Regions from separate parts of the Cupriavidus sp. UBA2010 genome, predicted to be linked through region 2. Evidence: predicted binding sites of a transcription regulator. Region 2 holds the regulator's gene; each other region holds the start of a gene.
What was found. Region 2 encodes FNR, which switches genes on or off when oxygen is low (the NO sensors DNR and NnrR bind a similar motif). Its sites were predicted from a motif close to TTGATNNNNATCAA; they were not measured.

Region 1 (6,336 bases), on a different contig from region 2:
GGCCGCCGCACCTGGGCATGTTGTTCCAGCTCGTGGCCATCCTGATTGCATCGTGGGTTGGCGCGCGTCTGCTGGCGCGGCCCGTGCAGCAACTGGCCAGTGGTGCGAACCGGCTGGCGCAGGACGTCCACGCGCCACCGCTGGAGGAGGAGACGGGCCCAGCCGAAGCGCGTGACGCTACCCGGGCACTGAACCTGATGCAGCAGCGCATCCGCACCCAGCTGGCGCAGCAATCGCGCTTCCTGGCGGCGGTGTCGCACGACCTGCGCACGCCGCTGACGCGCATGAGCCTGCGCATCGAGCGCATCGAGGACAACAACGTGCGTTACCGTCTGCGCCAGGATCTGGCCGAGATGAACGGACTGATTGACGCCACGCTGTACTACCTGCGCGAGCGAGACGATGCCGCCGGCCCGCGCCAGCGCGTGGACGTGCTGGCACTGCTGCAGGCCATCGTCGACGATGCCCAGGAAATGGGTCAGGACGTGCGGCTTTCCGGCACCGCCGTGCCGCTGCTGGCGTACCCGGCCGAACTGCGCCGCGCGGTGGTCAATCTGGTGGAGAACGCGCACCGGTACGGCGGCGCCGCCCATATCGTGCTGACCGACAGCGCCGAGCGCGTGATCATCGACGTGTCCGATAACGGCCCGGGTATTCCGCCCGCGGAACTCCAGCGCGTGCTGGAGCCGTTCTATCGCGTGGAGTCGTCGCGCAGCCGTGCTACAGGTGGCGTGGGAATGGGATTGGCGATCGCCGCCGACATCGTGGCGCGGCACGGCGGGGAACTGACGCTGACCAACCGCACCGAGGGCGGCCTGCGCGTGCGCATCGTGCTGCCGCGCGCCTGACGGGGCGTCGGCGCGTCGATTGCTCAGGCGCGTTGGGGCACACCGCTCTTGTTGATCGGTGCCAGTTGCACGTACTGCGAACCACGTAGTCCGCGCGTGAAGTCGAGCGTGAAATCGCCAACGTCGACGCGCGTCTGCAGCGCGCGACGCAGCTCTACCGGTCCGGGCGCCTTGATGCCGCTGGCCGCGCGCACCAGCCACGCGGCGCCAATGTAGCCGGCCAGCGTGGCGGGCGAGGGCGGCTCGTCGAGATACTGCTTCATGCGCGCGACATGCTCTTTCACCACACGCAGCGTCGACTCCTGCGGCCCCGGCGCGATCTGCGTCACCACCATCCCGCCCGCATAGCCTGTACCGAGGATTTCACGCGCCGACACCGGGCTGACAGCCGACAACCCCACCAGGAATCCGTACCAGTTCTGCGCAGCCAGCGCGCGACCCAGGCTACCGTAGGCGAGCGTGTCGCCGCCGACGATCACCGCACCCGGACGGCCCGCCGCAATGCGGCGCGCGCTCTCGTCGAAGTTGCCCGTGAGCGGCACCGTCTGTACCGACATGGCTTTCTCCAGCCGCGACAGCCAGGGCGTGCCTGCAGCGAGCGTGCCCGCCGCGAAATCGGGAGAGACCGCCAGCGTTACCGCGGTCAGTCCGAAGCCGCGTAGCTGACGTACCGCTGCGTCCAGTTCGGATTGATAGTCGGCGCGGGTGAACCAGACGTTCTCGGCATTCAGTGAGAGACCCGACAGCGGTGCCACGATCTGCACGCCACGGCGCGACAGCTCGGTGGACGCTGCGAGCGCGGGCAGCAATGCATCGCCGGGCCCGAACAGCACCTCGGCATGTTCGCTGTCGGCGAGTGCCACTGCCTGGGCCGTGGCGCCACGCGGATTCGTATCGGCATCGCGCGCGACGTGGACGATATGCAGGCTGCCGTTGGACGCGTTGTACGCATCGAACAGCACCTTCGCGCCGGCCAGGTAGTCGCGCGAAAGATCGGCCTGCGGGCCGGTGCGATCGACCAGTTGGCCGACGACAAGCTGGCGGCGCGCGCCCGATGGCGCGGGCTGCGCGAACGCGGTGAGCGGTGCGATCCCGGCCAGTGATGACAACGCGCCGAGCGAACCCAGTGCGCCGAGCGTGCCGAGCGTGCGCCGACGCCCTGCGGACGCGGGCGCGCATGACGATATCGACTGCGGTGGGGCTTGGCGCATGGCAGTGGTTCGGAAGCGGTGTGAGGGGAAAGGATGTCTCGCAGCGCAGGGCAGCGAGACCGGGCCGAGACTATCGGCGGTTCATGACGTTCCCGTGACTTGCACGCGACTTGGCTCCCCACCTCGGCGGGGCTGGCGGGCGCACGCATGACGTGGCCTTGATGCTTATCAAGATGGCAGTCCCGGGCGAGGCATAGGATCGGACGTACTTCCGCCTAGAAAGCACCAAAATCATGTCCGCCCCCACGTCCGACACCCTCGATACCGCTATCCCTTCCGGCCTCGCATCCCCGTCGACCGCCTTCGATCGCACCGCACTCGCCGACTTCCGCGAGCTTGCCGGCCGCATCGATGGCAATGGCCCGCGCTACACGTCGTATCCCACCGCCGACCGCTTTCACGGTGAAGTCGGCGACGTCGCCTACCGGCGCGCCCTGGATGCCTGCCGTGCGAATGCACCGGCACCGCTGTCGCTGTACGTCCACATCCCGTTCTGCGAGAACATCTGCTACTACTGCGGCTGCAACAAGATCATCACCAAGGATCACACCCGCAGCGCGCGTTACGTCGACTATCTGGCACGCGAAATGGCCATGGCCGCCGAGCAGCTTGGCGAGCGCCGCGCGGTTATGCAGTCGCATTGGGGCGGCGGTACGCCGACGTTCCTCGATCCCGTTGAAATGCGCCACGTGATGTCGGCGTTGCACAAGCATTTCGAACTGCTGCCTGAGGGAGAGCACGCGATCGAGATCGACCCGCGCCGTGTGGGCGACGATCGCATGGACCTGCTCGGCGAACTTGGCTTCAACCGGATCAGCCTCGGCGTGCAGGACTTCGACCCCGAAGTGCAGCAGGCCATCCACCGGGTGCAGTCGTATGAGGAAACCAACGGCGTGGTGCGGGCCGCGCGACGCCTTGGGTTCCGTTCGATCAGCATGGACCTGATCTACGGACTGCCGCACCAGACCACGCAACGCTTCTCGGCAACCATCGACCGCGTGCTGGAAATGCGCCCGGACCGCCTGTCGGTCTACAGCTACGCGCACCTCCCGCATGTGTTCAAACCGCAACGCCGCATCGATCCCGCCGCATTGCCACCTGCCGCGGAAAAGCTCGACATCCTCGTATCGACGATCGAGCGCCTGACCGCCGCTGGCTATGTCTATATCGGCATGGACCATTTTGCGTTGCCGGATGACGATCTGGCCATTGCCCAGCGTGAAGGCCGGCTGCAACGCAATTTCCAGGGCTATGCCACCCACGCAGGCTACGACCAGCTTGGCTTCGGCGTCTCGGCGATCGGCGCCGTGGCAGGCCACTACGCGCAGAACGCACGCACCACAGACGAGTACTACGCCGCGCTCGACAAAGGCCAACTGCCGATCGTGCGCGGGTTCGAGACCTCGGAAGACGACCGTCTGCGCAAGTTCATCATCGGCGAGCTGATGTGCAACGGCACGCTCGACATTCCTGCCGTGGAAGCCGCGCACAGCATCGATTTCGCGCAGAAATTCGCCGCTGAACTGGCCGACCTGGACAAGCTGGCCGTGGACCATCTGCTTCGGCGCACGCGGAACCGGATCGAGATCACGCCGCTGGGTCGACTGCTGGTGCGTCGCATCGCGATGGTGTTCGACCACTATCTGCGTGAAGACGCGTTGCGTCCCAAGCCGGCAGCGCCGGCGGCCAACGACGCGAAGGTCATCCCGCTGGTGCGCTACTCACGCGTTGTTTAAAGAAATTTTGATGCTCAGCAAATGAGCCAATAAAAAAAGCCCGCGAGATATTCGCGGGCTTTTTTTGTGGAGCCGGGGTGACTTCCGGGGTTGCCCCCGGCGTCACTGTCACTCGCTCCGTGACGGTCTTCGAGCCTTACTTGCTGGCCTCTGCCATGTAGTTCGAAGCGGCGATCACGTCGGCGTCCGGACCGGCATAGCCACCCTTCGGCGGCATCACACCCTTGCCCTTCAGCGCGTAGTTGTGGACTGCGTCCATGCCTTCCTTCAGGCGCGGTGCCCAGGCGGCCTTGTCGCCGAACTTCGGCGCGCCGGCCACACCAGAGGCGTGGCAAGCCGCGCAGACTTGTTCATAGACCTTCTTGCCCGTTTCAGCCGAAGCGGGGGCCGGTGCGGCAGCGGCAGCGGCAGCAGCAGGGGCGGCTGGGGCCGCGGCGGCGGCAGGCGCTGCTGCTGCAGGGGCAGCAGCGGGTGCGTCGGCTGCCGGAGCGGCGGCCTGGGCCGGTGCGCCAGCGGCTGGGGCTGCCGGCTCAGGGAACTTGGCGCCACCGGCGTCGGCCATGTACACCACGGCACGGGCCAGTTCGTAGTCGCTCAGGTCGTCCGGGGTGGTGCCGGCACGGGCAGGCATCGCGTTCTTGCCGTTGAGCACCGACTTCATCAGGCCGTCGAAGCCCTGGCCGATGCGGGCCGCCCAGTCACCCGCCACGCCGTACTTTGGCGCGCCAGCGGCACCGCTGGCATGGCAGGCTGCGCAGACAGCCTTGTAGACCTCTTCGCCGGTCTTCAGGACGCGCGGTGCGTTAGGGTCCTTGATTTCGAGCGAGGCTACGGGCTTGATCCGGTCGTTGATTGCCTCGGCAGACTGTGTTGAGCCGGCGCCTTCGCGGGTGCCGTGTCCGACAAAGTTGACCAGCAGGATGATGACGAGGATCGGGATCAGGAACGCTGCGATCACGACGACGATCAGCTGCTTGGGGGTCTTGATTGGCGACTCGTGGTGGTCGTTTTCTTGGTGGACGTCACTCATACAGAACTCTCGATTTTGCGGGAAACCTATTGCACAGCACGTTGGGGGCGGCTTGCTTTGTCTGGCCCTCGGAGACGCTATCCGGACGACTCTGGCGTCGCAGCGCGGCTTCAACTGCCCACGTCCACGCGCCTGGCCGTTTCGGCCTGGCCTCGTCTGGATAGCGTCCCTGTTTTCGGGGATGAATCTGTCGTTTTTGCGTCCGGGTTGTCTCAGGTCCCGGGTACGTCTCTCTGGCGACGCAAATAGGAGCCGATTATAGACGCAAGACATGGCCTCCGGGGGCCAAAAGCGGCGGCTGGGAGACCCGTGGAGACCCGTAATCGCACTAACCGGCGCAACCCGCATGGACGGGCCGGGTCAAACGGAGTATCCTATGCGACTTTCCGACGGCGGCACTCGCCCGTTGTCAGCAAAGCCCACATCGCGCCCGTAGCTCAATGGATAGAGTACTGCCCTCCGAAGGCAGGGGTTGCTGGTTCGATCCCAGCCGGGCGCGCCAATCCCAGCAAGACTTTCCCGAAGTGATTTCAACTCAGGCTGCGCACCGGCCATAGCTGGATTTCGGTCGCCCGATGCCGGAAGTCAAAGGCGCGGACCCGATACGCACGGGCCAATGCCGTGCGTACCCGAATCCGCGCCGATCGCCGCAAGGGCGATTTACAGGGACAAGGGGAGATCAGTACCAGCTCTGCTGCTTGTTGCCCTTGATGTTGCCCGCCACGCCGCCTGCGACGGCGCCGATGGCGGCGCCGGTCCAGCCGCTGCCGCCGGCAATCGCCGCGATACCCGCGCCGGCCGCGGCGCCAATTGCCGCGCCGGATACCGTGCCTTGCTGCTGCGGCGTCATGTTCGTACACCCAGCGGCGCCGACGATGGCCAGCACCACACCAAGCTGTTGAAGTCGTTTCATGGCATCACCTCACTTTTGGGGTTGCAGGCCGGGAATGACCATGTCGAACCAGATCGTCTCGATCACCGGCCGCGAAAGCTGGTCGGGGTGCGCCGCATACCAGTTATCCACACGTTGACGCACGGTATCGAGCGTATGGCCCCTGAGCCCCTTCGACAGACGGGGCATGATGCTCTGAGTGTCGCCGGGCGGCTTGTCGGCGTAGTAAGCCGATTCCACCTGGGCCAGATTGGCGATGCCCACCAGATAGGCCTTCTTCATCTGTTCGGTCGATTGTGTCCATTGCTTGCCGGTGACCAGTGGAATCTCCTGGGCCAGGGCGCTTTGGCCCATCGTCATCACGACACATGCCGTTGCCGTTGCTGCGAGCCAGCTCAGTCTTCTTGCCATTGCAATCTCCCTCCGCTGTTGTAGATACCGCACGGGGCTGGTGCGTAACACCATATTAGTCGCTGTTCCGGTGTCTGCCAGGTCACTGCGGGTGAATGAAAGTGCGCAAAAAGACGCACACAGTGGCCAGCCAGGCAGTGGATTCCAGCTTTGTTCTGGTGTCGAATAGGGTCTGGATGGTTCGCCGGCCGGATATCCGCCCGAGTTG
Region 2 (6,336 bases):
ATTGCGACGATCGGCGTCGTGCTCTATATCGCCTCGATGTGGATCGCCGGTGTGATGGAAGGCCTGATGTGGCGCGCCACGCAGCCTGATGGCACGCTGACCTATGCGTTCGTCGAAGCGGTCAAGGCAAAGTATCCGTTCTATCTGATCCGTCTGCTGGGTGGCCTGTGCTTCCTGAGCGGCATGATCCTCATGGCTTACAACGTGGCACGTACCATCATTGGCAAGCCTGCGGTTGACGCTCCGATTCCGGCCAACCTGCCGGCTTCCGCCCACTGATCGCCGAGGACCGAACGATGTCTCAAAAACAAGGATTCTTTTCCCACGAAACGCTGGAGAAGAACGTCGGCTGGCTGATCATTGCAACCATCATCGTGGTCAGCATCGCTGGCCTGGTGCAGATCGTGCCGCTGTTCTTCCAGCACTCGACGACCGAGCCCGATCCGGGCATCACACCGTACTCGCCGCTGCGCCTGATGGGGCGCGACATCTACATCCGCGAGGGTTGCGTTGGTTGCCACTCGCAGCAGGTGCGTACCCTGCAGGCGGAGACTGAGCGTTATGGCCATTTCTCCACGGCGGGCGAGTCGGTGTATGACCACCCGTTCCTGTGGGGCTCGAAGCGTACCGGTCCAGATCTCGCGCGTGTTGGCGGCCGTTACTCGGACGACTGGCAGCGGATCCACCTGCGCAATCCGCGTGATGTGGTTCCCGAGTCGGTGATGCCTTCGTACCCGTGGCTGGAAAAGACGCAGTTGCCCACCAACGACATCCAGGCACGCATGCACGCGCTGAAGCGTCTGGGTGTGCCGTACAAGGACGAAGAGATTGCTCGTGCGCCTGAAGAGCTGGCAGGCAAGACGGAAGAAGATGCGCTGGTGGCGTATCTGCAGGGGCTGGGCCTGAATCGCCGCAACGTGCGCGTTGACTCGGCGGCGGCTCCGGCGCCGGCGAAGGAGTGATGCCATGGCGATCGTGACCGCAATTGCAACCGTCGTGTCGATGCTGACGTTCATTGGCATCTGCTGGTGGGCATGGTCGGGCGGCCGCCAGGCCGCCAATCAGGAATCGGCGATGTTGCCGTTTGCCCTGCCTGACGAAACCACAACTACAAGCCGGAACCCACAGCCATGAGCGATTTCATTTCCGATTTCTGGAGTTATTACATCGCGGCCATCGCGCTCATCGGGATCGTCTGGTGTGTCTGGCTGCTGTTTTCCCAACGCAAGATGCCGAAAGGTGTCAGCACCACTGATGACACCGGTCATGTCTGGGATGGTGACCTGCGCGAACTGAACAACCCGCTGCCACGTTGGTGGATGTGGATGTTCCTGCTGGCCTGCATCTTCGGTCTTGGTTACCTGGCGCTGTATCCGGGCCTGGGATCGTACGCCGGTATGCTCAAGTTCTCGACGCAGGGCGAGCTTGCCGCTCACCGCGAGGCCGCCGAGAAAACGCAGCACCAGATCTACGCCAAGTATCTGAGCATGGATATCAAGCAGGTGGCGGCGGATCCTGACGCACGCGAGATCGGCCAGCGGTTGTTCCTGAACTACTGCGCGCAGTGCCACGGTTCGGATGCGCGTGGCAGCCGAGGCTTCCCCAACCTGACCGACAACGATTGGCTCTACGGTGGCGAGCCGGAGACGATCCAGCAGACGATCACCAAGGGCCGCAATGGCGTGATGCCATCGTTTGCCAGCACGATCGATGCGAAGCAGGCCGGCGATACTGCCCAGTACGTGCGTTCGCTGTCTGGTCTGTCGTCAGATCCGATTCGCGCATCGCGTGGCGAAAGCACGTTCAAGTCGACCTGCGCGGCCTGCCATGGCGCCAACGGCAAGGGCAACCAGGCACTCGGCGCGCCGAACCTGACCGACAACACGTGGTTGTACGGCAGCTCGGAAGCGACGATCGTCGACGCGATCCTGAAGGGACACAACGGTCATATGCCGGCGCACGAGGAGATTCTGACGCCTGAGCGCATCCGCATGCTGACCGCATATGTGTGGGGTCTCTCAAATACGGGAGGCGCTGCAAAATGACTAACTGCCCCGGGGCCGGGCGGCGTGCCGCCCACCGGGGCGTGAGGGCAACACGATGAGCGCGCCCCTTAACGCCCCCGATCACTCGGACGATCACGCCTCGAACGATCCGTCTGCAAGCCAGTCGGCGAGCGATCGTAACGGCAACACTTGGCGTCCCGCGCCGCCCCCCAAGGGGGCCGAGACCACCGAGGAAGCGCTGTACGAGGTCCGCCGCAAGATCTATCCGCGCTCGACTTCTGGCGCGTTTTCGAGCTGGCGCGTGTGGCTGGTCATCCTGACGCAGTTGATTTACTACGGAACGCCCTGGCTGCAGTGGAATGATCGCCAGGCCGTGCTGTTCGATCTCGGCGCGCGCAAGTTCTACATCTTCGGTCTCGTGCTGTGGCCGCAGGATGTGATCTATCTCGCTGTGCTGCTGGTCATTTCTGCGCTATCGCTATTTCTGTTCACCGCCATCGCGGGACGCCTGTTCTGCGGCTATGCCTGTCCTCAGACGGTCTACACAGAGATATTCATGTGGATCGAGCGACATGTCGAAGGGGATCGCATCGCGCGGATCCGACTCGACGGCGATCCCTGGAGCCTGCGCAAGCTGCGAATCAAGGCGACCAAGCATGTGCTCTGGGTGCTGATCGCACTGTGGACGGGCTTCACGTTTATCGGGTATTTCGCACCGATTCGGGAACTTGGTAGCGAGGTCCTGCATTTCACGCTAGGACCCTGGCAGAGCTTCTGGATGCTGTTCTACGCATTTGCGACCTGGGGCAACGCCGGATTCATGCGCGAGCAGGTGTGCAAGTACATGTGCCCCTATGCGCGTTTCCAGAGCGTGATGGTCGACCGCGATACCTATGTCGTGACCTATGACGTGGGTCGTGGGGAGCCGCGTGGTAGCCGTTCCCGCAAGACCGATCGCCATGCGGCTGGTATTGGCGATTGCGTGAATTGCAGTATCTGCGTGCAGGTGTGTCCGACCGGTATCGATATTCGTGATGGCCTCCAGTACGAGTGCATCGGTTGTGGCGCCTGTATCGACGCGTGCAATCTCGTCATGGACAAGATGGAGTACCCGCGCGGCCTGATCCGATACACGTCGGAAAACGCCATGCGCAAGTCCCTGACGACATCCGACGCGCGCAAACGGCTGCTGCGACCACGCACGATCATCTATACGCTGATCTGGCTGGTTCTGGCGGCGGGCTTCGTCGCATCGCTGGCAATGCGGTCGCCGATCAAGGTCGACATCATTCGGGATCGCGGCGCGCTGGGCCGGGAAGTGGAGGGCCGCTGGATCGAGAACGTCTATCGGCTCCAGGTGATCAACACCACGGAAGCGCCGATGCGGATTCGCGTGCAGGCTGAGGGCGACGATCTGACTGGACTGACGGTCGAGTATGACAAGTCCGCCGAGGCCATGCAGCCAACGTCCAACCGGTTGTTGCCGATTCGCATTCGCGTGCCGATCGACGATGCCAAGGAAGGCACGCACAAGATCAACGTAACCGTGACGGCGGAGGGCGAGGACGGCCGAGACGCGCATATCAGGCAATCCACGAGTTTCATTGTTCCCCGCAATCTGTGATGCTGAGGGTGAAATGGCAGCAAACAAGGAGAGCGCAATGACATCCCAACAGTCCAAGCCCTGGTACAGGGAACCGTGGCCGTGGCTTTTGATGAGCGGTCCGTTGCTCGCAATTATTGGCTGCGGCGTGACCATCTGGCTTGCCAACACGCATCCGGATTTGCCGGTTTCCGGCGTGGAGCGTCATGGCCTGGTCGTGGAGAAAACGGGGGCGGAGCATGTAGCGTCGCCGGCTGCGAGGCGCCCATGAGACTCCGCTGGCTGATGTGGGTACTTTGGCCGGCGTTTCTGATGGGCGGAGCGGCCACCGCCACCGTGTTTTCGGTCGTTGATCCGGGCGATCTCACGTTCTTCGGGCACCAGGTGGAAGCGTCTCGTGAGGCGGTCTACACGATTGGCTTCCTGGTGGCGTGGTTGTTTTGCGCGTTGTCCAGCGGACTGACGCTATACACCATGCCAACCAAGCTCGAGGAGACCGACGAACTCGAGTAATGGCTCGAGTGCTGGCAGAAAGCAAAACGGCCGCACCGGGAGATCAGCTCCCGATGCGGCCGTTTTCCTGGCCACGATGCCCGTTAGCAGTTTCGGCTATAGACCTGCCTGATGCCTTCCATGTCCACGAGTTTCACGTGTCGTTGGCGAATCTGGATCAGGCCGGCTTCGGCGAATCGCGAGAAGAGCCGACTCACGGTTTCGAGCTTGAGGCCAAGGTAGCTGCCGATTTCTTCGCGGCTCATCCGCAGCACGAACTCGCTCGACGAGTAGCCGCGCATCGACAGGCGCTCCGACATGTTGACGAGAAATGCTGCCAGGCGCTCTTCGGCACGCATCGAGCCAAGAGTGATCAGCATGATCTGGTCTTGCGAGATTTCCTTGCTCATCAGCCTCAGGAACTGCTGCTGGAGAGAAGGCAACGTGCCGGACAGCGATTGCAGGTCATCGAATCGCACGACGCAGACCTCTGTGTCCTCGAGCGCGGTGGCGTCGGACGCATGCTGCATCTCGCTGAGGCCGTCGAGCCCGACGACCTCACCGGGCAAATGGAAGCCGGTGATTTGCGTGCGTCCGTCCTCCATGGTCACGTGGGTCTTCAATGTGCCAAAGCGGATCGCATAGACTGCGGTAAGTGGTTCGCCCATGCGATAGAGCGTTTCGCCCTTGTGAACACGAACGCGTTCCTGTACGAGCGTGTCCATCTTTGCGAGGTCCTGTTGCGACATGCCCACGGGAAGGCAAAGCTGGCCCATGGCGCAAGTGGAGCAACGCGGAGACATCTCGGTGACGGGAATGGAGGTAAGCAATTGATGGTGCTCGCATGAATGCGCTTGCGATGGAGGCGCGATGCAGGCATTTTACAGCGTGATGTGACGCAGAAGCGAGGAACAGTTGCCATTTGGTGTGCTTTTCAGTGTCTTTACACTTGCGTTGCTTGGTGGCGTGCATTGCGCCGCCATGTGCGGAGGAATTGCCATTGCCGTCGAGCAACGGCAATCCGGGGGGGCTGTTGCGGTCGTTAGCCTCGTGCATCGCTCGCGATTTCACTGGTGGCTGGAACTGCTGGTCATGCACGCCGGGCGTCTCACGACCTATGTGCTGCTTGGGGCGCTGATGGGAGCGGTGGGTGCGACAGTCTGGAAGCAGGACTACCTTCCAGTGCAGCGCTGGCTCTATGGCGCGGGCAGCCTGTTACTGGTTCTGACCGGGGTGTGGTTGTTGCGGGGCCGCGTCATGCGTGCAGCATGGCTCGAACGGCTGGCGGCGCGGGCTGCCTCGTATGTCGTCCGGGGCGTCGCGTCGCTGGGCATGCAGATGCCGCTTCGCTTGCGTCGGCACGCGCCCATCATGCGGCGCTATGGGATGGGGTTGGCCTGGGGGCTGGTGCCCTGTGGTATGGTGTATGGCGCACTTGCGCTGGCCTTGTTGGCTGGAAATGCGCCATCTGGGGCACTTGTCATGGCGGCCTTTGGCATTGGGACGCTGCCCAACCTGCTGGTGATCTCGGGTTTGTCGGGCTACCTGCGGCAACTGTCGCGCCGCCCCGGCGTTCGAGTGGGCGCCGCGCTTGTTGTGATCGGTTTTGGGGCGCTGGGTGTCGCACGCGCCGTCTGGCTGCCCGATACGCTGGCCAATCACGGCTTCTGCGTCGTGTTCTAGACTTTTTTGCTGGTTGCAGGGCGGGGCTGGAATGCCATACAATCGCGAAAACCACGGTATCGCGCTCCGATGCGCTCGTGGCGTCGCCGGGGCTGCATTCCCGATCTGGGATGTGTGCCCAGGGGGTCTGGGCAGGTCTGGCTTGCCGGGATCGTCCCCACAGTTCATCCGGTTCACAAGATCTGGTTCCAAAGTCCGATGGGGCTGTGTGGAGAGGTGGCGCTGGTGCCAGGCGAAGTTGCCTGGGCCGATATCGATTGTTTCTTGCCGCCTTGGCGATCTGATTGTCCAGGTGAATGTCCACCCCAAAAGGGAGAGGGTGCGACGCAAGAGGTCCGTTGACTGGCGTAGTCTGTCAGCCCCGGACGATCTCCTGCCGGAACGACCCGGCAATTCGATGCAAAGAAAATGAGGTGCACGGCTCCGCTGCGAAAAGCTGCGAGTTGGCTGCGCGATGAGATGGCGGTGGCTCAGGCCTCGCTGTATCTGCAATCTCCAGTGCTTCAGGATTCGTCCAGAAGCAGGTGCAAAGACAGGCTGCACACAATCACA
Region 3 (6,336 bases), on a different contig from region 2:
TGCAATGGCTCGTTGACCAAGGCACGGAGAGCCCCTCCTTCCACGTGAGACATGATCGTGAACGTCGCCTTTGCCTGATACGCGTTGACTCCAATCATTCCACCCTCGATCGAGTCCGCACTGGCGATATGCTGCCGTTGCACAGGGGGGCGGCAGGCAAGGTAATTACCACACTGGACTCAGCCATCCAGGCGCAGGTCCCGGCACCATCCGACCTGATCTTCACCTCGTTTGGAGAGCGCGACCCGTTGTGCGCGGCGATCGCGGCGCCAGTGTTTGGCCCCTCCATGCTCTTGCTGGGCGCGATCTCGGTTTCGGGCCCGCTCGAGCGGTTCTCCGAACTTGCCGTGGAACGTATGAAAGGCCTGGTATTGGCCGCAGCGCAGAGCGCCACGCGGAGTCTCGGTGGCAACTGGTAGTCCCCCCATCGACCTTCCGAGTGCGATGCACTCCGCACCGCCTTGTCGTAGTCAACCTATGCGTGGCACTTAGGGCGATGAGGTGCTCGCATCGCCCCTGGCAGCCGAGTTACGTGAGCGTGCAATCGCCCGGCGGCGGTGCGGCGTATGCGATCGTGGCGAGGACAGATGCACTCGCGCCGTCCCCTGATCGGGAAGCTGATGGATGCACTTGAGAATCTGGCTCAAGTGCCATCGTGGCAAACAGAAGGCGACGTATTTCCGCGCGGATGGCCCGTCTAGCGCCTTTCCGGTATCTCGAAGATGTCCCAACCCTTTCGCTGGGTCTTGAGGAAGGCTTCGATCGATTCCACGGTCACGGTACGGATCCTGCCCGCAAACCGCAGGGAATCAGGGTGATCATCGAATGCCACGTTGGCCTTGAACATCCGTCCACCGAGTCGGGTCAGCGTGCCAATCTCCATTTCGGACGGCTTGTAGCCCGCCATCTCCAGCCACGCTTGTGCTTGCCCACGGTCACGGATCGTGGCATCGCGCGCGCTTGCGGCGGCAACGGTTTCGATGACCCAGCCGTTTGAATTCTGATAGCGCGTCGAGAACGGATATGCCACGAGGCTGTAAAGCTCGTCATGGACGGCGCGGAGAGCCTGTCCATCCGACAGACGCGAAAGTAGCGCCTTCGCCGTGTCTTCGGGCGGCACCATGACCAGAGTGTCGAACAGGAACAGATCGTCCAGATAGAAGTTCCCGACACCTTCATACCAAAGGTCCGACTGGTTCGTTCCACAGGTATTCAGCAGATGGGCGATTCGCCACGGTGACCCGGGCGTGCTTCGATAGACGATGCCCACATGGCTGTATTTGAGTCCGTACTTGCTGAGGTCCTGCCCGACCCGCCCCAACAGCGCAACCTGCACGCCCCGGCGGTCCAGTTCACCGGTCACCCGCTGAGCGGTTGCCATTGCCGTTTGCAGTACCGCCGGCGTGAGCGGGCTGTCATTGCACGGCTGGCCGGCGATGGCCTCCGGCGAGTTGGCCAGGCACATGGCGGCAATCGCGCTGGCGGCCATGGCCGCGATACCTCTCGCTTTCATCTTGCTGCCCCTTGCTGAACAACGGGGCTCGTGCCAGGCACGCGCGAATGATGCAATAGCGCCTCACCTGCCGCATTGGGCAGGAAGGCCAGGACCTTCCCCGATGCGACCAGCACGGTGCCAGTCGACTGCGCGACCACGTTTACCGTGGTGCCAACGGAGAGTCCAACCGCCTCCACCGCGCCACGCGTCACCTTCAAAGACGCCTTGCCAGCCTGCCTGGAGCCCTCCAGCAGCACATCGAATGCGTCCTTTCCTGCCTCGGTGATGCCCGTGACAACGAGGACACTCCCCACCCCCGCGATCGAGACCAGCGCCGCGGCCGGATCGCTGCCTTCGGCACTCGCGGCGGCACTGGCAGCCGGGCTGGCAATGATCGACAGCGTGCCAACGGAAATCTGCTCGGAGGGTGATTGATGATTGACCGATTGAGCCAGGGAAATTGCGGGAAGACTGGCTGCGGCCAGAAGACCAATGAACGATCGGAGTGGCGTCATCAGGGAAACACGAGGCAAAGAAGCGAGGAGGCGGAATTGCGGTCAAGGGCGCTCCAGGTGGAGTCCCGGCACAGGGCCGCTGTAGTAGCCGCCATGCTTCGCCAGACTGTAGGGGGCCGAGATGACTTCGGGGTTCAGAGGCAGCACAAGCTGGCCAGAGAAATTTCTGGAAAGCCTTTACGGATGGGTCGCAAGGCAGGTGCGCCACCGCATCGCGTCAACAGGAGTCGTCCGTCACAGACCAATGGGACAGGAAGGAGGGACACGCCCTCAGCGCTTACGCATCGCCCTGCCCATACACAGTCGTCATGTGACTATCCAGCGATGCCAGCAGCACCGCATCCTTCATGTTCCCCAATGACGACGCGGCCATATAGCCACGCATCTCGCTGGCGCAGGCAATGGCAGCTTCCACTTCGCGCATCGCCAGGATTTCCGCCGTCATGCTTGCCGCCATGGCGTACAGCGCTTCGGGATCCGGTGCATTCGTGTCGCGCTGCCGCTGCCGGGCGAAGATGTCGCCGAACGATTCAAGCAACTCGGCGCATTTGAAACTGCCTCCCATCGTCGTGCTGTAGTACCAAAGCTGCTCATCGTCGTCGACCTCCAGCTCGCCGCCGTCCCGGATGTGTTGCAACATGCTTTCGAGCGGAGCAAAGAGCTTGTCGAGCACCCACGGCTGCAAGCGTCCGGGGAGATGGGCCTCTGCCTGACGTGGACGATACGGCTTGCGGGGGCGGCTACTTTTTCCCATTTTCGTGCGGGGACGCCAGACGAATGACGACAAGCAGGATGACGCCGAGGATTGCGAGTGCTCGCCCCGTCAGCATGACAAACTGCTGGAATTCGACCGCTGTCATGCGCGCCTCCCAGTGATCTCCGGGAGCGCAGACCCCGGTGCGGGAGGCGATACCAACGTCAACGGCAAGGCATTCGGTTGCGCGCCGGCATTTGCTTCCAACAGCAGTGCTAACGCGGCCTTGCGCAGCAGACTGTCTGTCGGAAGAATCTCGGTTAGCGTCTTGAGTTGGCGAATAGCATCGGTCGCTTCGCTGCCAAGGCGCGAAGGTGGGGCTTGATGCATAGATACTTGGGACTGCACGACTGTTCCTGAAGAAAGCCCGTATACCAACAGCAAGTGCAATTGGATGGGAACAGATGTTTCCCAAGCTCTGGCGGGAACAGTCACAATTGGCCGGCAAAGCGAACTTCTGCCTGACCTATCCGGGGCATGCAGTGCTGCCCAATGTCGATGCTGCCTGCAGCTACGGTAATGACATCAGCGCATCATTGCCAATGAGCGGCCAGTCAGCACGCCCCGAACGTTCAATCCTCGAAATCACTGCGCACCACCAGCACAGGGATCCTGGATTGCGTCAGTACGCCCTCCGAAACGCTACCAAGCACCATTCGCTTGATGCCGCGTCGGCCATGCGTTCCCATTACGATCAGATCGGCGTCCCAGTCATTGGCTTCGCTGGTGATCGTGTCGGCAATCTGCCCTGCTGCCGATCCGGCCTCTTCAAGCAGTTCGGTGGAATAGTGCAAGCCGTTGGCTTCCATCTTCGAGCGAGCATGTTCCAGTATCCGCTTGCCGATTGCCGCGGTTGCCGCCTCGGCGGGCGTCAAGGTGCTGCCAAGCGCCTGTGTGACAACAAATAATGCCTTGACCTCCGCGCTCATGGCTTTTGCGACGGTCACGGCCTGCGCAAGGGCAAGCTCGGCGGCATCACTATCATCAACAGCCAACAGGATTTTCTTGTACACGATGACCTCCTCCTCTTCTGTTTGTGGAATCGTCTGGCGAATTGCGCTTATCGGAACACGAGAACGGGGATCGTGCTATGGGAGAGCACGTCCTGCGTGACGCTGCCAAGCAGCAGCTTTCCCAACCCCTTTCGACCGTGAGACGCCATGAAAATGACATCGCACTGCAATTCATTGGCTTTCTCGATAATCCCAAGATGTGGTGCCGAGGCGGAGGACGTTTTTCCGATACACGGTACTCCCGCCAATGCGGCTGCGGCTTCAATCCGGGAGAGTTCCTCCCGGGCCGCACTTTCAAGCCTGCTCGCGACACTTTCGGTATCGACCGCCGCGCTCATCGAAATGGACAAGCGAGGCTCTTCCTTGCAAATGTATGGCGTCAGACGGGCCCTGGTGCTACGGGCAAATTCAATGGCCGCCGATACAGCCTTGCGCGATTGGTCGGAACCGTCAACGGGCAGCAGGATGTGTTTGAACATAGAGGTCTTGGGTTGAGGGCGAATCGGTTTGCAAACGGCTGACCGATTGCCGAACTGGCGGCATTCCCCTGCCTTCAGGCACGGGATACCGGCACGGCATACGGGGAGCGTTTCTCGATTCGTAAACTGAATCGATTTAGTTACAGTATCCCCGTACCGCCCCGGTCTCCTTGACTGGAGTCAACGTCCCGATGCCGGCCCTCTCCGACACGTGCTCCCACGGGAAGCGGCCGGCAAAAATCCAGAGCATTGATAGCCATCAGAGCGAACTGCCGCGATTTAGTGGCTTGCAGAGACGCCGGGACGACATCTGGGTAATGCTACAAATCCCCTGGTCAATTTGGATTCCCAAGGATTCGGCATTCAGACCAGAAACGTCTGAAATCGGGTGGGCAACCCGGTAGCCGCGGGTAACGCGCCATCCATTTGCATCGCTACGCTTGGCTCGCGTGGCACGAAATGTCAACGCCCTGGCTGTTCATGCAAAGTCGATCGCCAGTTGCCCACCTATGCTGGGGCTCTTGAATCCATGTTCGGTTCATGCTTGAGCGCCCCCGTCAGCAACCCCGTCCACGACACACGCCCGGACATTCCGCTTGTGAATGCCCCCGGATCGCCGATCGATATGCAGCCCCTGCATCGCAGGGCATGAAGAATCGATCGTCCGTTAGTCCCCGGTACAGCCTGCACGCGCACTCCATGCACTGAAGATGGGGCACGCACCCGTTGGGGCGCGGGACCAGGCTACACATCGACCACCCACTGAACGATACGCAGCGCCGCGCGCGTCGGCGAGCGGATATCGCCTGGAACTGGCGCCCGAGCAGCTTTCAACATTATCAAGGAGACCTCGTGAACACCCTGAATGGCTATGACTACGAAGACCTGCAGCTTGGCATGACCGCAAGCTACGCCAAGACCATCACTGAAACTGATATCGAGTTGTTCGCGACGGCTTCCGGCGACAACAACGCCATCCATCTCGACGAAGATTTTGCGAAGACCACGCCGTTTGGCGGACGCATCGCCCACGGGATGCTGACGGCAAGCGTGATCTCGGCGGCGTTAGCCAGTCGCCTTCCCGGCCCGGGATCGATCTACCTGAGCCAGAACCTGCGCTTCAGGGCCCCGGTGAAGCCTGGTGAAACCGTGCACGTGACAGTCACGGTCACGGATCTCCAACCGGAGAAACGGCGTGTCGCGCTCAGCACGGTCTGCATGGTTCAGGACAAGGTCGTGGTCGACGGTGACGCCCTGATCATGCCAACGTCAGCAAAACGACGTGAGCAATGAGCCGCGCAACCGTCCGATATAACACGCCATTCGTCATGAGAACGCCAATGCCTGTGCCGACACCGCTTGCCAATCCGCTGCTGAACGGCTTTCCCTCGCCGCTGACGTCGCTCGCGGAGCTATTCGCCTACCCACGCTACCTGCCCAGCGGCATCGACATGCCCCGCCTGATGCAGTCCGGCTTCCGGCACCTTGAAGGTCAGTTTTCGATACTGGCCTCGGCATTCGGTCAGGCCGGAGCAGACCAAAAGCCGGACCGCCGGTTCGCGGTGAAGGACTGGGACGAGAACCCGTGGTACCGGATGCTCAAGGAAGGTTATCTCCTCAATGCCAAGACGCTTGCCGAACTGGCCGAGTCGATCCATCTGAACGACGACGACAAGAGCAAACTGTCCTTCTTCCTGGGGCAACTCGTCGATGCCATGAGCCCGTCCAACTTCCTGGCCACCAACCCGGAAGCCATCCGGCTGGCATTGGAGACCAACGGTGAGAGCCTCCTGAACGGCTTCGCGAACTATGTCGAGGACATGCGCCAGCGGCGCATCGCCATCACCGACGAGTCGGCGTTCGAGGTGGGCCGTGACGTCGCCACATCCGAAGGCGCCGTGGTGTTCGAATGCGATGTGATGCAGCTGATCCAGTACAAGCCGCTGACGTCGAAGGTGATGTCGCGCCCGCTGGTGATCGTGCCGCCCTGCATCAACAAGTACTACATCCTCGATCTCCAGCCGGAGAACTCCTTCGTCCGTTTCGCCTGCGAACAGGGTTACACGGTCTTTGTCACTTC

Region 1: hemN (oxygen-independent coproporphyrinogen III oxidase) is a predicted target of FNR. The motif match lies at 2,218-2,231, and genes of this name have one in related genera.
Region 3: B2246_RS20605 (universal stress protein) is a predicted target of FNR. The motif match lies at 4,427-4,440, and genes of this name have one in related genera.

The regions. Positions count from the first base shown of each region.
Region 1 is NZ_DDCI01000015.1:210,841-217,176, forward strand. Features, by position in the region: gene B2246_RS11840 (ATP-binding protein) at 1-848, shown strand, start outside; gene B2246_RS11845 (ABC transporter substrate-binding protein) at 872-2,059, opposite strand; gene hemN (oxygen-independent coproporphyrinogen III oxidase) at 2,293-3,795, shown strand; gene B2246_RS11855 (c-type cytochrome) at 3,932-4,825, opposite strand; tRNA gene B2246_RS11860 (tRNA-Arg) at 5,252-5,327, shown strand; gene B2246_RS11865 (YMGG-like glycine zipper-containing protein) at 5,505-5,738, opposite strand; gene B2246_RS11870 (hypothetical protein) at 5,748-6,128, opposite strand.
Region 2 is NZ_DDCI01000012.1:118,647-124,982, forward strand. Features, by position in the region: gene ccoN (cytochrome-c oxidase, cbb3-type subunit I) at 1-279, shown strand, start outside; gene ccoO (cytochrome-c oxidase, cbb3-type subunit II) at 297-962, shown strand; gene B2246_RS07865 (cbb3-type cytochrome oxidase subunit 3) at 967-1,134, shown strand; gene ccoP (cytochrome-c oxidase, cbb3-type subunit III) at 1,131-2,045, shown strand; gene ccoG (cytochrome c oxidase accessory protein CcoG) at 2,101-3,630, shown strand; gene B2246_RS07880 (membrane protein) at 3,644-3,880, shown strand; gene B2246_RS07885 (hypothetical protein) at 3,877-4,122, shown strand; gene fnr (fumarate/nitrate reduction transcriptional regulator Fnr) at 4,206-4,931, opposite strand; gene B2246_RS07895 (sulfite exporter TauE/SafE family protein) at 5,017-5,784, shown strand; gene scpB (SMC-Scp complex subunit ScpB) at 6,336-6,336, shown strand, end outside.
Region 3 is NZ_DDCI01000024.1:323,142-329,477, forward strand. Features, by position in the region: gene B2246_RS20580 (IclR family transcriptional regulator) at 1-419, shown strand, start outside; gene B2246_RS20585 (DUF2145 domain-containing protein) at 698-1,513, opposite strand; gene B2246_RS20590 (hypothetical protein) at 1,510-2,010, opposite strand; gene B2246_RS20595 (hypothetical protein) at 2,288-2,683, opposite strand; gene B2246_RS20600 (universal stress protein) at 3,337-3,777, opposite strand; gene B2246_RS20605 (universal stress protein) at 3,825-4,256, opposite strand; gene B2246_RS20610 (MaoC family dehydratase) at 5,109-5,549, shown strand; gene B2246_RS20615 (PHA/PHB synthase family protein) at 5,597-6,336, shown strand, end outside.